DNA from 2 places in the Sphingomonas sp. GC_Shp_6 genome. Region 2 is predicted to be linked to the other one. Evidence: riboswitches for the same ligand, from Rfam matches in the RefSeq annotation. Region 2 holds a riboswitch; the other holds the start of a gene.
What was found. A riboswitch is a leader RNA that binds a small molecule or an ion and turns the genes downstream of it on or off. The one in region 2 is predicted to bind cobalamin.

Region 1 (7,078 bases), on a different contig from region 2:
CCTTGAAGCCCTCGCCATAGCTCGCGCGCAGCGTCGTCCCGGTGCGAAGCGCCAGCGCCGCATCCGCGCCGAAGCTCGTGTGGTTGCCGAACGTGTCGTGATCGTCGTTGCGCACGCCGCCGGTGATCGTCAGCTCGCGGATCGGCTTCACGATCGCCTCGCCATAGACGCTGGTGATGCCGGTCCGCTCGGTGGTGAAGCCGTCGTAGAAGCGACTATTCTCGCGCTCTGCCCCGCCGACGAGGCGGATCTGCTGGGTCAGCGTGAAATCGCCCTGATATTCATACCGCTCGCTGCGACCGCGCGCCAGGAACGTCTCGGTCGGGTCCTGCGTCGGATCGTAATTGTCGCGGTTGATGTCGGCGATGGTGAACGCGATCCGGTTGCGCAGGCGATCGCCCAGCAGGTTCGCGTGAAGCCCGGCATAGCCGTAGATCTCCTGCGCGGTGCCATATTCGGAATCGTCCGCCAGCGTATAGTTGGGGGGCGGGAAGCCGTCGAAATTCGCCTTGCTGTGCGCATAATAGCCGCGCAGATCGATGCCGATGCCCGGTGCGATCTCGTAATCCAGCCGCCCGGTGCCGCCGATCTGCTCGTAACCGTCGCGCTCGGTGCCGATCGCCGCGGCCGAGATGCCGTCGGTGCGCAGATAGCCCGCGGTCAGCGCGCCCGACAGGTTGCCGGTCGCCCCCGACAGCCCGGCGCTCGCAAACGCCGTGCCCGCATAGCCACCTTCGGCGCGCGCGCGCGCGTGGAGGCCCTCGGTCGGCGTCTCGGTGATGATGTTGACGACGCCGCCGATCGCCTGGCTGCCCCAGGGCACGGCGTTGGGCCCGCGGAGCACCTCGATCCGCGCGACCGAGGCCGACAGCAGGTTGGCGAAATCATAGCCGCCGCTCGCCGACGACGGATCGTTGACGCGCACGCCGTCGATCACCACCAACGTCTGCTCCGCCTCGGCGCCGCGGATGCGCACGCTCGTCAGCGTGCCGATGCCGCCGTTGCGCGTGACCGTGACGCCCGGCGTCGTCGCCAGCAGGTCGGACAGCACGGTCGTCTGGCGGCGCTCGATCTCGGCGCGGTCGATCACGGTGACCGCCTGCCCCACCTCGCGCGCATCCTGCGGCACGCGCGAGGCGGTGACGATGACGTCGGTGCCGGGGGCGACGCTGTCGAGCCCGGTATCGGCGGGCGCGACCTGCGCGGCGGCGGGCGAGGCGATCAGCGCGGCCGGGATCAGCGCGGCGGAGATCAGGAAAAGGGACTTCACGTGGGCACATCCTCATAAGGACCGCGCGCGGAAGTGCGAGCGGCCGGATGTCGCTCGCTCGAGGGAATGCCTCGTCCGCACCGGAGCTCCCGCCCGTGCAGTGGATCGACCGTGAGAGGCAGGTCTCCTGGCTTCCGGGTCGCCGCGCCCACCCCGCCTTCCCAGGCCGTGGCCCAGTGGCATATCGGGGTGGCCGCTATCCGGTCACAGTTGCGGGTACAGCGCCGGCCTCGCGGATATTCCCGCTGTCCCGGCTTCCCTTTTGATCCCGTCGCCGGGAACCCTTCACAGCGGCGCCCCTAGCCGCGCGGGCGGGCAGCGTCAACGCGCGGCCTTATCGCGGGGCGCCGGGAACATCCCGTGCGCGCGCCGGTTCCTGATCGCGATCAAGGGCTCATCACGTCCAAGGGAGGCGTTCATGGATATCTGCAATCTCATCCTCGAAGACCATGCCGAGCAGCGCAAGCTGTTCGCCATCATCGAGGAGATCGGCACCGACGACACCGAAGCGCTGGGCTCGGTGTGGAACCGCCTTCACGGCCTGCTCGACACGCATGCCGAGGCCGAGGAACGCTATTTCTACCCGACCGTGGTGCGCCGCGGCGAGGGCGCGGGCGATGCCGACGACATGCACGAGGAGGTGGAAGACGCGATCGACGATCATAACGAGATCCGCGACGCCGCCGCCGCGGTCGCCAAGGAGCAGGTGGGCACGAAGGCGTGGTTCGACGCGGTGGACAAGGCCAACCTCGTCAATTCCAAGCACATGGCGGAGGAGGAACGCCAGGGCATGACCGATTATCGCCGCCATACCAGCGCCGAGGAACGCCATGCCGCCGCGATCAAGTTCGCCGCGTTCGACGCGAAATATCTGACCGGCGTGAAGGCGGTCGACAAGGACCCAGACGCTTATATCGACGAGCAGAAAGGCTGAGCGGACCGGCCCGCATCCGGGTCGCCATCGTCAGCGGGAGACGCCCTGTCCGGGCGTCTCCGCCGAATGCTCAACGCTGGTCGGGGCTCGAGAACGCCACCGGATCGAAGCGCGCGGGCGACACGCGCGGCGGCGGGGTGGTGGCATCGGGCCTGACCAGCGCGGCTTGCTGCGCATCGGGCTGGGCCGCGAAGTGCAAGTCGTCCGCGAGATAAGCGGTCACCATGGTGTCGGCGGCGAGCCGGCCGCTGGTGCCGTGGATGAGGAACATCGGCCATGCGACCACGACGCCGCCGCCGATCGCCAGCACTTCCTGCCCCGTCCCCTTGCGGGCGAGGCGCCCCGAAATGCGAACCGGGCCGCTCGGCGTCTCCACATAGTCCAGCCGGATCTCCAACTGTCCGCTTTTGCCGAAATGGCCGTTGCGTTCCGAACGCATGACCTCGCCGACCGCCATCGACCCCACCGGCACCACGACCTGCCCGCGATAGAGGAGCGGTTCGGCGACTTCGAGATAGAAGCGGTCGCCGGCGTGATTGTCCTTGGTGTTGAGCTCGACTCGCGACGTCAGGCGCAACGGCGTGCCCATCGGGAAATAGGAGCGCGCCGCGTTCGTTTGAACGGGCGCGGACCAGTAGACGCTATATTGCGCGCCGGCGGCCGAGGGCATCAACGACAGGAGCGCTAACCCCGCATACGATATCGGTTTCATCGAAGGCCCACCCCGTTCATGACGGCACCACGATAGGATCTCCGGATTGACCGGGTTTTACGAATTACGCTGAACCCGTGTTTAAGGATCGGCGGCCCCATCCGCGCAGGCGCTTTTGCGGGACGACGCGCCGTCGACGGCGTCGAGGATGGGACAAGGGCGCCGCGACGCTATAGGCTGGCGACGATCATCCGGCATCGGCGAGAGACATGGCCCGCAAACATTCGAAACATGATCCCCGTGAAGACCTGCGCGACGCGGCGGAGTCGAATGCGGTGGCGGCGGCGCCCGTTCCGTGCTGGCTGTGCGGCCGCCCAACCGGCAAGACCATCGTCTGGCACCATCCCGTTCCCAAGAGCCGCGGTGGGCGCGACGTGGTGCCGATGCATGCGATCTGCCAGCAGACGCTGACCGCCAACTTCACCAATTCCGAACTGCAGCGCGCCGGGATGGATGCGGAGGCGCTGCTCGCCAACCCGAACGTCCGCAAGTTCGTCGACTGGGTCGCCAACAAGGATCCGGATTTCACCGCGACCGTAACGCGGAAACAGCGCTGACCAGGGGTCGAGCTACCGCGTGCGACAGGCCGTTCGACACGTTCGGAGCGAACGCTGCGGGCAGGACGTCGGCCTGGAACAGGCCTATCCGACCGCAGATCCCGATTCGACCGCTTGCGGCTTGAGGAGCATGATCCGACGAACCTGATCGGCGCTCACCAGCGTGCGGGACGGTCGTCCGATCAGATAGCCCTGGATCGCCGAGCAGCCTTCGCGCGAGACGATCGCCAATTGCGCCGGCTGTTCGATCCCCTCGGCGAGCACGGGCATGTTCAGCGTGACGCCGAGCGCCGCCACCGAGCGCAGGATCGAGACCGCCTGTTCGTCCCGCTCGATCTCGGCAACGAACGACGCGTCCAGCTTGATGCGATCGAAGGGAAAGGATCGCAGAACGTCCAGCGACGAATAGCCTACGCCGAAATCGTCCAGCGCGATGGCGAGGCCCATCGTCTTCAACGCCCGCAGTTGCTCCAGGGCGAAAAGCCGATCGTGGATGATGGCGCTTTCCGTCAGCTCCAGCGTAAGGCGCTCGGGTGCGAGGCCGCTGTCCGCGAGCGCGCTCCGCACCGTCTCGATCAGCCGCGGGTCGGCCAGGTGCTTGGGCGAAAGATTGACCGAGACGGCATGGCGGTTCGGCCAGAGCGCCGCCTCGAAACAGGCCTGCCGCAAGATCCAGATGCTCAGCGGCACGATCTCGCCGCTCTCCTCGGCGAGCGGGATGAACGAGGCCGGCGGGATCAGCCCCTTCGCCGGATGGTTCCAGCGGACCAGCGCCTCATAGCCGGTGATGGCGCCCGTCTCGATCGACGCCTGTACCTGATAGTGAAGCTCGAACGCTTCCGTCAGGAGCGCTTCGCGCAGATCGGCCACCAGCTCGCGGCGTTCGCGGACGGCATCGTCCATCTGCGCGTCGTAGAAACAGGGTTCGGCCGATCTGGCCGATTTGGCCCGGTACATCGCCAGGTCCGCCTTCGCGAGCAGCTCGTCGGGGTTGAAGCCATCGTAAGCGGCCATCGCCACGCCGATATTGGCGCCGATCGCGGCCGTGAACCGGTCGAAGACGAAGGGCTGCTCGAAGGCATCGCGCAGGCGCGCGAGAAAGCCGTCGAGTTCGCTGCGCTGGTTGAACGAGATGACCGCGGCGAATTCGTCGCCACCCAGGCGGGCGATACACTCGCCGCTTCGCAGCATCGCAGACAGGCGTGCGGCCAACGCGATCAGGAGCTGGTCGCCCGCCTGATGGCCATAGGTGTCGTTCACGACCTTGAAGCGCGACAGATCGAGCATGGCGACGGCCATGCAGGGATAGCCCTCTTTCACGAGAAAACGGCGTTCCAGTTCCTCGGTGAAGCTCATCCGGTTCGGCAGATCGGTCAGGCCGTCGTGCAGCGCCATGCGCCGCAGGCGGCGATAGGATTCCCCTTGCGTGTGGCCATCGATCAGCGCGCTGATGGCCGCGCAGCCGACGACGATGAGCGCGCCGATCGTCGTGGTGAAGGCCAGGGCGGCCATGGTGCCGTCGGAGAGACCGTCGCCCATGCGCAGCACGGTGATGTCCATCGCCGCCATGCCGGTGAAGTGCAGCGCGGCCACCGCCAGCGCCAGCAGCGACACCGCCGCGCTCCGACGACGACGATGCTGGCTGTTCAGGACGCGAAATGCCGCGGCGCTCAGCACGACCGACAGGACGACCGATGCGGCGACATAGCCCCATCGCCACGACACGATGCCGTCGACGCGGTAGGCCGACATGCCGAGATAATGCATGATCGCGACGGCAAGCCCGATGATGCCGCCGCCCAGTGCGCCCGCCGATGGGCGGCGTCTTGCCGCGACGGCGAGACCGGGTGCCGCCACGACGATGGCCACGAGCAGCGACGCGAGCGTCAGCATCGGGTCGAGCACGACCGGCGCGGTGGTGCGAAACGCCATCATCGCCACGAAATGCGTGGCCCACACCATCGTGCCGGTGGCGACCGCCGTCAGCCCGATCCATCCCGTCCGGCTGTGCCCGGAAGCCGAGCGGATGCGGCCGAACAATTGCACCGAGGCAGCGGAGCCGATCAGGCAGACGACGAGCGCCAGCGCCACGAGTCTGAGATCATGCTCCTGGGCGATGCAGAGCGTGATGCGCATCATGCCGCATCACCGACGAGATCGAGCCGGGCCTCCAGCGCCAGCGAGGCTTGCCGGGCGAGACCGAGCAGATAGGCCTTCTGGTCGCCCGACGCGGGTTGCCGCGGCACCGTGTCGAGCACGCACAACGCGCCGACATCGACTCCGCTCAACAGGCGCAGCGGCGCCCCGATATAGTAGCGGACGTGAGGAGCACCGGCGACCACGGGCAGTGATGCGAAATCCGGATCGCTTTGCGGATCGCAGATCTCGAGCAAGCCGGATCGGTCGAGCGTGAAGCTGCAGAACCCCTCGTCCCGGTCGATACAGTCGATTTCCAGACCGTGCGTGGCCTTGAACCATTGCTGCTGGCCGGAGATCAGCGACAGGAGCGCGATGGGCGCGTTGAACGCGCGCGCCGCGGCATCGACGAAGCGATTGAAGCCCGGCTCGGCCGGCGTGTGCAACAGCCCGGTTCCCCGCACCGCCGACGTTCGGCGCCGCTCGCGGAACATGCCTTGGAACATCTGCGACTTACCTCACGCGGCCAACCGTCGGGCCATGGCGCATGCAGGTTAACAATCCGTCTTGCGCCAAGCGTTCGGTTGAGCCTCAGGCGCAATGCTCTTCCAGAATGCGATCGCCGCGATCGATTGCGTCCGGAAAAACCGTGGATCGCGCGCGCCATCGCCCCCCGATGAGGGTGCCGCACGCCTCGTGATCGCCATCGTTCCGCACCACGCGCAGGTGCGGCGTCGTCTCGCTCCGGCCGGAACAAGGGCGAGAGCGACGGTCATTTCGACATCGCCTACGAACGCGAAAGCATCATCCGGGCGCCCGGCAAGTCGCTGGACGCCCTCACGATCCCCGATCTGCGGCGCCTTCAACAGGAAGGCGAATTCGAAGCGACCTATCTGCGCATCGGCGAGCGCGCGCATGATCGTCACGCGCCGATCCGCTTCAACCGCCCAACCAGTCGGAGGCGATCTCGCCTCTATGCCCCTCCGGCGCCAGCACGACGCGCAAGGCTTCCAGCAGAGGCGGCAGCGCCTGCGTGAAGGCATAGGGCGGGTTGACGATAAAAAGGCCCGCGCCGTTGTAGATGCCGGGCTGATCGCTGTCGTACAACCAATGCTCCACCCAAAGAAATTTCGGGATGCCCAGCGCGCGTAACCGCTCCTTCCATTGCCGATGCGTGGCGCGGTCCTTCAGCGGATACCAGATCACCGTCACGCCGTGCGCCCATTTGCGGTCAGCGGCGGCGAGCGTGGCGGTGATCCGTGCGCGCTCGTCCGTCTGCTCGTAGGGCGGATCGACCACCACCAATCCGCGCGCGGTGCGGGGCGGCAGCATCGCCAGCCAAAGCTCGTAGGCGTCGCGCTCATGCACGGCAGCAGACATGTCGCGCATCGTGCGGCGCAGGGCGTACGCATCCTCGGGGTGTTTCTCGTTCAGGATCAGGACGTCCTGTGGGCGCAGAAGCTGCGCCA
Region 2 (7,078 bases):
CGACGATCGTCAACGCACAGATCGATCCGCTCCGCTCGGACGGCGAGACGCTGGCCGCCGCGATGAAGGCCGCAGGCGACACGGTCGAGCAACGCACCTTCCCCGGCGTCACGCACGCGATGTTCGGCATGGGCGCGATCGTTCGCGGCGCCTATGATGCCGATCGCTATGCCATCGCCCGGCTGAGGCGCGCCCTCGGCATTGCCGACTGATCCACGGCGCCTGTGGTCAGGCGGGACTCACCGCCGCGATCGCCTCGCGCACCTTGGCGATGCCGAACTTCCACGCCTGGCCGATCTCAATATGGGGCATCGCCGGGATCTCGTCGGGATCGACGATGGCGTGAAGGATGGCCGGCCCCGGCGATGCGAGGAACGCCTGCACCGTCGCGACCAGCGATGCCGGATCGCGCGCGGTGAAGCCCTGCGCACCGCAGGCGCGGGCGAAGGCGGCGAAATCCATGTTGGGGAAATTCGCGCCCGACGAGGGCGGGTTGCCCGCGCCCTCCATCTCCAGATGGACAAGGCCCCAACTGGCATTGTCGTACACCACCACCTTGATCGGCAGCTTGTGCTCGACCGCGGTCATGAACTCGCCGATCAGCATCGTCATGCCGCCGTCGCCGCTGTGCAGGATCACCTGCCGGTCGCGGTCGAGCGCCTGCGCGCCGTTGGCGATGCCGAGCCCGGTGCCGACGGCGGCGTTGTTGAACGATCCCGTGATCCGCTGGCGACCGGTCTGGCGCATCCAGTTCGCCGCCCACAGCGTCACCTCGCCGGTATCCGTCACGAAGATCGCATCGTCGGCGGCATGATCGCTGATCGCGCGCGCCACCGCCTGGGGGTGGATCCGGTCGCCGCTGCGCGCGGGATCGGCCTTTTCGTCCAGCATCGCGTCCCACGCGTGGCGTGCCTTCGTCGCGGTGGCGAAGAACGCATCGTCTTCGCGCGCGGCGAGCCGGTCGAGCAGCATCCGGAGCGCGGGCTTCACCGAACCGACGATGCCGAGCGCGATCGGCGCGCGGCGGCCGAGCGCGAAGGCGCGTTCGTCGATCTGGATGACGTTGCCGTGCTTGGGCAGGAAATCGACATAGGGGTAATCGGTGCCGAGCATCAGCAGCAGGTCCGCCTTCTGCACCGCATCCACCCCCGCCCGGCCGCCGATCAGCCCCACGCCGCCGATCCAGTGCGGATCATGGTAGGGCAGCAGTTCCTGCGCGCGATAGGTGTGCGTGAGCGGCGCCTTCAGCCGCTCGGACAGCGCGATCAGCTCCGCCTCGGCGCCGCGCGCGCCCGCGCCGCAGAACACCGCGATCGTCTCGGCTTTGTCGATCAGCGCGATCGCCGCAGCGATGTCCTCGGGCGCGGGCGCCACCTCGGGTCGGGGACGCAGCGTCGGGATGCTCGGCACCGCCTTCGACAGCGTGGCCGCGAAGACGTCGGGCGGGATGCACAGATGCGCGACGCCACGCGCGCCATAGGCCTCGGCGATCGCCTGGTGGAACACCGCTGGCGCCTGCTCGGGCGCGCCGAGTGTCTGCGTATAGACCGCGACGTCACGGAACAGCAGGTCGGGGCTGTCCTCCTGGAGATAATCGGTGCCGCGCAGGTTGGACGGCACGCCGCCCGAGATCGCGAGCACCGGCGCATGATCCTTGCGCGCCTCGTATAGGCCGGCGACGAGATGGTTGCCGCCGGGGCCCGTGGTGCCGCAGCAGACGCCCAGCCGCCCGGTCAGCTTGGCCTGCCCCGCCGCGGCCAGCGCCGCGCCCTCTTCGTGGCGCACGCCGATCCATTCGACCCGGTCCTGCCGGCGGATCGCATCGGTGAAGGGGTTGAGCGCGTCGCCCACGATCCCGAAGACCTGGCGGACGCCGATCTCCGCCAAGGTTTCGACGAGCAGTTCGGCGACGGTCGAGGACATGGGCACGCTCCGGTGTTCGGCTGGACAGCGTGAGGACGTGTCAGGCGGACTTTGGTTGCCATGCCGGTGGCTTTGCGTAGACATGGCGGCATCGTTCCGCCCCCGGAGTTCGCAGATGCGCCAGACCCTGATCGCCCTTCTCGCCCTTGCCGCCACGCCGGTGGGCGTCCACGCTCAGGCGATGAAGGACGATCCGTATATCTGGTTGGAGGAGCCCGCCTCGCCGCGCGCGATGGCGTGGGTAGAAAGTCACAACGCCGCCAGCACGAAGCGGCTGGAGGCCGATCCGCGCTATCCCGTGCTTTACCAGGAGGCGCTGGCGATCGCGGGCGCGCGCGACCGGATCCCGATGCCCGGCTTCATCCACGGCGCGATCTACAATTTCTGGCAGGATCCCGAGCATCTGCGCGGGATCTGGCGCAAGACCACGCTGGAGAGCTATCGCACCGCCGATCCGCAATGGACGACGGTGCTCGACATCGATGCGCTGGGCAAGGCCGAGGGCAAGAGCTGGGTCTCGCACGGTTTCGACTGCCTGCCGCCCGATGAGAAACGCTGCCTCGTATCCTTGTCCGACGGCGGCGAGGATGCGGTGGAGGTGCGCGAGTTCGATCTCGACACCATGCGCTTCGTGGCGGGCGGGTTCCACCTGCCGCGCGGCAAGCACCGCGTCGCCTGGGAAGATATCGACCATCTGCTCGTCGCGACCGACTGGATTCCGGGCGAGCTGACGCCGTCCGGCTATCCCTATGTCGTCAAGCGGCTCGCGCGCGGCCAAGCGATGGCGCAGGCGACCGAAGTGTATCGCGGCGGCAAGGACGATGGCGGCTATGGCGTCTCGCCGAGCGTGCTGCGCGATGGCCAGGGCCGCACGCTGGCGGTGATCGAGCGGCCGCTCGACACGTTCCGCCACCAGAGCTTCGTCGTGACGCCCACCGGCACGCGGCAGCTCGCGATTCCCGACAAGGCGAGCGTCGCCGAGCTGGTCGATGGCCGCGTCATCGTGCGGCTGGACGAGGCGTGGCCGGCGCATGGCGCAAGCTTCGTATCGGGCGCGCTCGCCAAGCTGGATCTGGCGGCGGTGAAGGCCACGCCCGATCGGCTGGCGCCCAAATTGGTGTGGACCCCGGGCCCGCGCGACGCGCTGAACGGCACCGCATCGACGCGCGACCATCTGCTGATCGAGACGCTCAGCAACGTGCAGGGCCGCGCGTTCGTCTATGCGCCCAAGCGCGGCGGCGGCTGGACCATGACCCGGCTGGCGCTGCCCGACAATCTGTCGGTCGGCTTCGGATCGACCGACGAGAACAGCAACCGCGCGTTCGTGGTGACCAACGGCTTCCTGACGCCGACGACGGTCGATCTGGCCGACACGACGACGGGCACGCTGCAGACGGTGAAGACGCTGCCGCCCAAATTCGATGCGTCGCGCGACGTGGTCGAGCAGCGCGAGGCCACCTCCACCGATGGCACCAAAATCCCGTATTTCGTCGTCCACCGCAAGGACATCGCCTATGACGGCACCACGCCGACGCTGATGACCGCCTATGGCGGGTTCCAGGTGAGCATGACGCCCTCCTATTCGGGCACGACGGGCAAGCTGTGGCTGGAACGCGGCGGCGCGCTGGTGCTGGCGAACATCCGCGGCGGCGGCGAATTCGGTCCCGCATGGCACGAGGCGGGGCTCGGGACGAAGCGGCAGATCGTCTATGACGATTTCGCGAGCGTCGCGCGCGACCTGATCGCGCGGCGGATCACCAGCCCGCGGCGGCTCGGCATCGAGGGCGGCTCCAATGGCGGGCTGCTGATGGGCGTGCAGTTCACCCAGCATCCCGAACTGTGGAACGCGGTGGTCATCCAGGTGCCGCTGCTCGACATGATCCGCATCTCCAAGATCGCGGCGGGCGCGTCGTGGCAGGGCGAATATGGCGACGTGAACGCCGATCCGGCGGCGATGGCGTTCTGGCAGAAGACCTCGCCCTACCAGAATCTGCGCGCCGGCGTGGCCTATCCGGAGCCGTTCATCTTCACCACCACCAAGGATGACCGCGTCGGCCCCCAGCATGCGCGCAAATTCGCCGCGCGGATGGAGGCGATGAAGCTGCCCTTCTATTATTACGAGAATACCGAGGGCGGGCACGGCTCCGGCGCGGACCTGAAGCAGACCGCGCGTACCACCGCGCTGACGATGACCTACCTCCAGAAGAAACTGATGGAATGACCGACGACGCGCGCCATGCCGACAAGATGCGCCGGATGCAGGCGGCCAAACAGGCGATCATCGCGGACAAGACGATCGAGAAGGGGCTGCTGATCGTCCACACCGGCGCGGGCAAGGGCAAGTCGACCGCCGCCTTCGGCATGGTGGCGCGCGCGATCGGCCACGGCATGACGGTGGGCGTCGTCCAGTTCGTGAAGGGCGCGATGGCCACGGGGGAGAAGGCGGTGTTCGACGCCTTTCCCGATCAAGTGACCTTCAAGCCGATGGGCGAGGGCTTCACCTGGGACACGCAGGACCGCGCCCGCGACATCGCCGTCACCCGCACCGCCTGGGACGAGGTGAAGCGGATGATCGCCGATCCGGCCTATGCGATGGTGGTGGCGGACGAACTCAACATCGTGCTGCGCTACGACTATCTGCCGCTGGACGAGGTGCTGGCGGTGCTCGCCGCCCGCGCGCCGATGAAGCATGTCGTCGTCACCGGCCGCAACGCGCCCGAGGCGCTGATCGCGGCGGCCGACCTCGTCACGGAAATGACGCCGGTGAAGCACCCGTTTCGCGCCGGCGTGAAGGCGCAGGCGGGAATCGAGTTCTGACCACCCGCGCGCGGGTCGCCGTTGACGGCCCCATCGCCCACCGATAGGCCGGCGGCGCGACAGGTTCCCCGGCGACGGGGTGAAAAGGGAACGGGGCTCACCCCGGCTGCCCCTGCAACTGTACGCGGCGAGCCATCGCGCCACAGGCCATTGGGATTCCTCCCGAGAAGGCGGCGCGGACGGTGACGACCCGCGAGCCAGGAGACCTGCCCGTCGCGGTCGTCCTCCGTCCGGCCAGGGTGCGCCGAGCGGGCGGGGTCCGCGTGATCCCGAGCGGCGGCATCGTCGGCCGGCGCCTCGCGTGCCGGCCTGTGCCGTGTCGCGAGGAGATTCCTGTGCCGTTCACCCTATCCCCTATTCCGTGCCGCCCATGCTGATCCCCGTCGAGGACGGCCCGGCGATCGTCGCCTGCTCCACCTGCCGCTCGGGCGATGATGCCACCGGCCCCCGCGGCGGAACGCGGCTGGTCGCGGCGCTGCGCGCGGTCAAGGCATCCGACCCGGCCTATGCCGGCGTCGCGGTGCAGGCGATGCCGTGCCTGTTCGCCTGCCAGGATTCGTGCACCGTCCATCTGCGCGCGCCCGGCAAGATCGGGTACGTGCTCGGCCGGTTCACGCCCGACGAGGCGGCGGCGCGCGCGATCCTGGATCATGCCGTGCTCCATGCCGCGAGCGACGACGGGCAGGTGCCGTACAAAAGCTGGCCCGAGGGCGTCAAAGGCCATTTCCTGACGCGCACGCCGCCCGCCGGATTTGTCGTCGCATGATTGGCTTTTCCAGCGTCGCCGCGTTCGATGCCGCGCTCGCCAGCCTGCCCGCGCCCGACCGGGCCGCGCGCGCCGCCGCCGCCGAGCGTCAGGCGCAACTCACCAAACCGCCGGGGTCGCTCGGCCGGCTGGAGGCGATCGCGATCGATCTCGCCGGCTGGCAGGGCCGCGAGCGCCCCCGGATCGATCGCGGTCGTGCGGTGGTGTTCGCGGGCAATCACGGCGTGGCGGCGCGCGGCGTCAGCGCGTTTCCGCCCGAAGTGACCGCGCAGATGGTCGCCAATTTCGCATCCGGGGGTGCCGCGATCAACGCGCTTGCCGCCGCCTCCGGGCTCGAACTGCGCGTCGTACCGCTCGATCTCGACCGGCCGACCGCCGACTTCACGCGCGGCCCCGCGATGGACGCGGCCGAATGCCTCGCCGCGCTGAACGCGGGCGCGGCCGTCGTGGAGGATGGCATCGACCTGCTCGTGCTCGGCGAGATGGGCATCGGCAATTCGACCGCCGCGGCGGCGCTTTGCGCACGCAGCTTCGGCGGCAGCGGCGCGGAGTGGGTGGGCCCCGGCACGGGCGTGGATGGCGACGGCCTGGCGCGCAAGACCGCCGCGGTCGATGCCGCGCTCGCCCGTCATGCGGAGGCACCGCGCACGCCGTTCGAAACGCTGCGCCGCGTCGGCGGGCGCGAGATCGCGGCGATGGCGGGTGCGGTGGTGGCGGCCCGCACCGCACGGATCGCCGTCGTGCTCGACGGCTTCATCGGCAGCGCCGCGATCGCACCGATCGCCGCGGCTTGGCCCCGGATCGCCGACCACTGCATCGCCGGCCATGTCTCGGCAGAGCCCGGCCATGCTAAGCTGCTCGCGCGGCTGGAGCTGGACCCGCTGCTGGCGCTCGGCATGCGGCTGGGCGAGGGCAGCGGCGCAGCGGTGGCGGCGGGCGTGATCCGTGCGGCGCTGGCGGCGCATGACGGCATGGCGACCTTTGCCGAGGCCGGCGTGGCGGGGGGATGAGCGCGGCCCGCACGCTCCACCTGATGCGCCACGGCGCGCCGGTGCTGGCGGGACGGATGCTCGGCATCACCGACAGCCTCGCGACGCCGGAGGGAATCGCGGCCTGCGTGGCGCGCGGTGCGCCGCTCGCGTTCGACCGGATCGTCACGTCGGACCGGCAACGCGCGCAGGCCTGCGCCGCGGCGATCGGTGCGCGGCACGGCGTGCCGGTCACGATCGATCCGCGGTGGCGCGAGCTCGATTTCGGCGCCTGGGACGGGCTGGCGCCGGACGCGATCGATCCCATGGCACTCGCTGCCTTCTGGCAGAATCCCGATGCCGGTCCGCCGCCCGGCGGCGAGCTGTGGTCGACGCTCGTAGCGCGCGTCGCCGACGCGCTCGGCGCGCTGGACGGCACCACGCTCGTGGTCGCGCATGGCGGATCGATCCGTGCCGCGATCGGCACGCTGTGCGGGTTCGACCGGCGCCAACTTTGGGCGTTCGACCTGCCCTGCGCGGCGCTGCTATCGTTGCGGCTGTGGCCCGATGCCGCGCAGATCACCGGACTTCAGGCATGAAGCCG

Region 1: it holds a riboswitch for cobalamin, as region 2 does, so the genes downstream of both, OXQ95_RS14515 (TonB-dependent receptor) here and OXQ95_RS00910 (DUF1636 domain-containing protein) in region 2, are expected to answer to the same signal.

The regions. Positions count from the first base shown of each region.
Region 1 is NZ_JALNUO010000014.1:3,311-10,388, reverse strand. It holds gene OXQ95_RS14515 (TonB-dependent receptor) at 1-1,270, opposite strand, end outside; cobalamin riboswitch at 1,370-1,571, opposite strand; gene OXQ95_RS14510 (hemerythrin domain-containing protein) at 1,689-2,204, shown strand; gene OXQ95_RS14505 (hypothetical protein) at 2,275-2,916, opposite strand; gene OXQ95_RS14500 (hypothetical protein) at 3,126-3,473, shown strand; gene OXQ95_RS14495 (EAL domain-containing protein) at 3,558-5,612, opposite strand; gene OXQ95_RS14490 (GAF domain-containing protein) at 5,609-6,115, opposite strand; gene OXQ95_RS14485 (hypothetical protein) at 6,164-6,535, opposite strand; gene rlmJ (23S rRNA (adenine(2030)-N(6))-methyltransferase RlmJ) at 6,549-7,078, opposite strand, start outside.
Region 2 is NZ_JALNUO010000001.1:160,770-167,847, reverse strand. It holds gene OXQ95_RS00930 (alpha/beta hydrolase) at 1-212, shown strand, start outside; gene OXQ95_RS00925 (thiamine pyrophosphate-binding protein) at 229-1,923, opposite strand; gene OXQ95_RS00920 (prolyl oligopeptidase family serine peptidase) at 2,105-4,144, shown strand; gene cobO (cob(I)yrinic acid a,c-diamide adenosyltransferase) at 4,141-4,740, shown strand; cobalamin riboswitch at 4,785-4,969, shown strand; gene OXQ95_RS00910 (DUF1636 domain-containing protein) at 5,111-5,506, shown strand; gene cobT (nicotinate-nucleotide--dimethylbenzimidazole phosphoribosyltransferase) at 5,503-6,516, shown strand; gene OXQ95_RS00900 (histidine phosphatase family protein) at 6,513-7,073, shown strand; gene cobS (adenosylcobinamide-GDP ribazoletransferase) at 7,070-7,078, shown strand, end outside.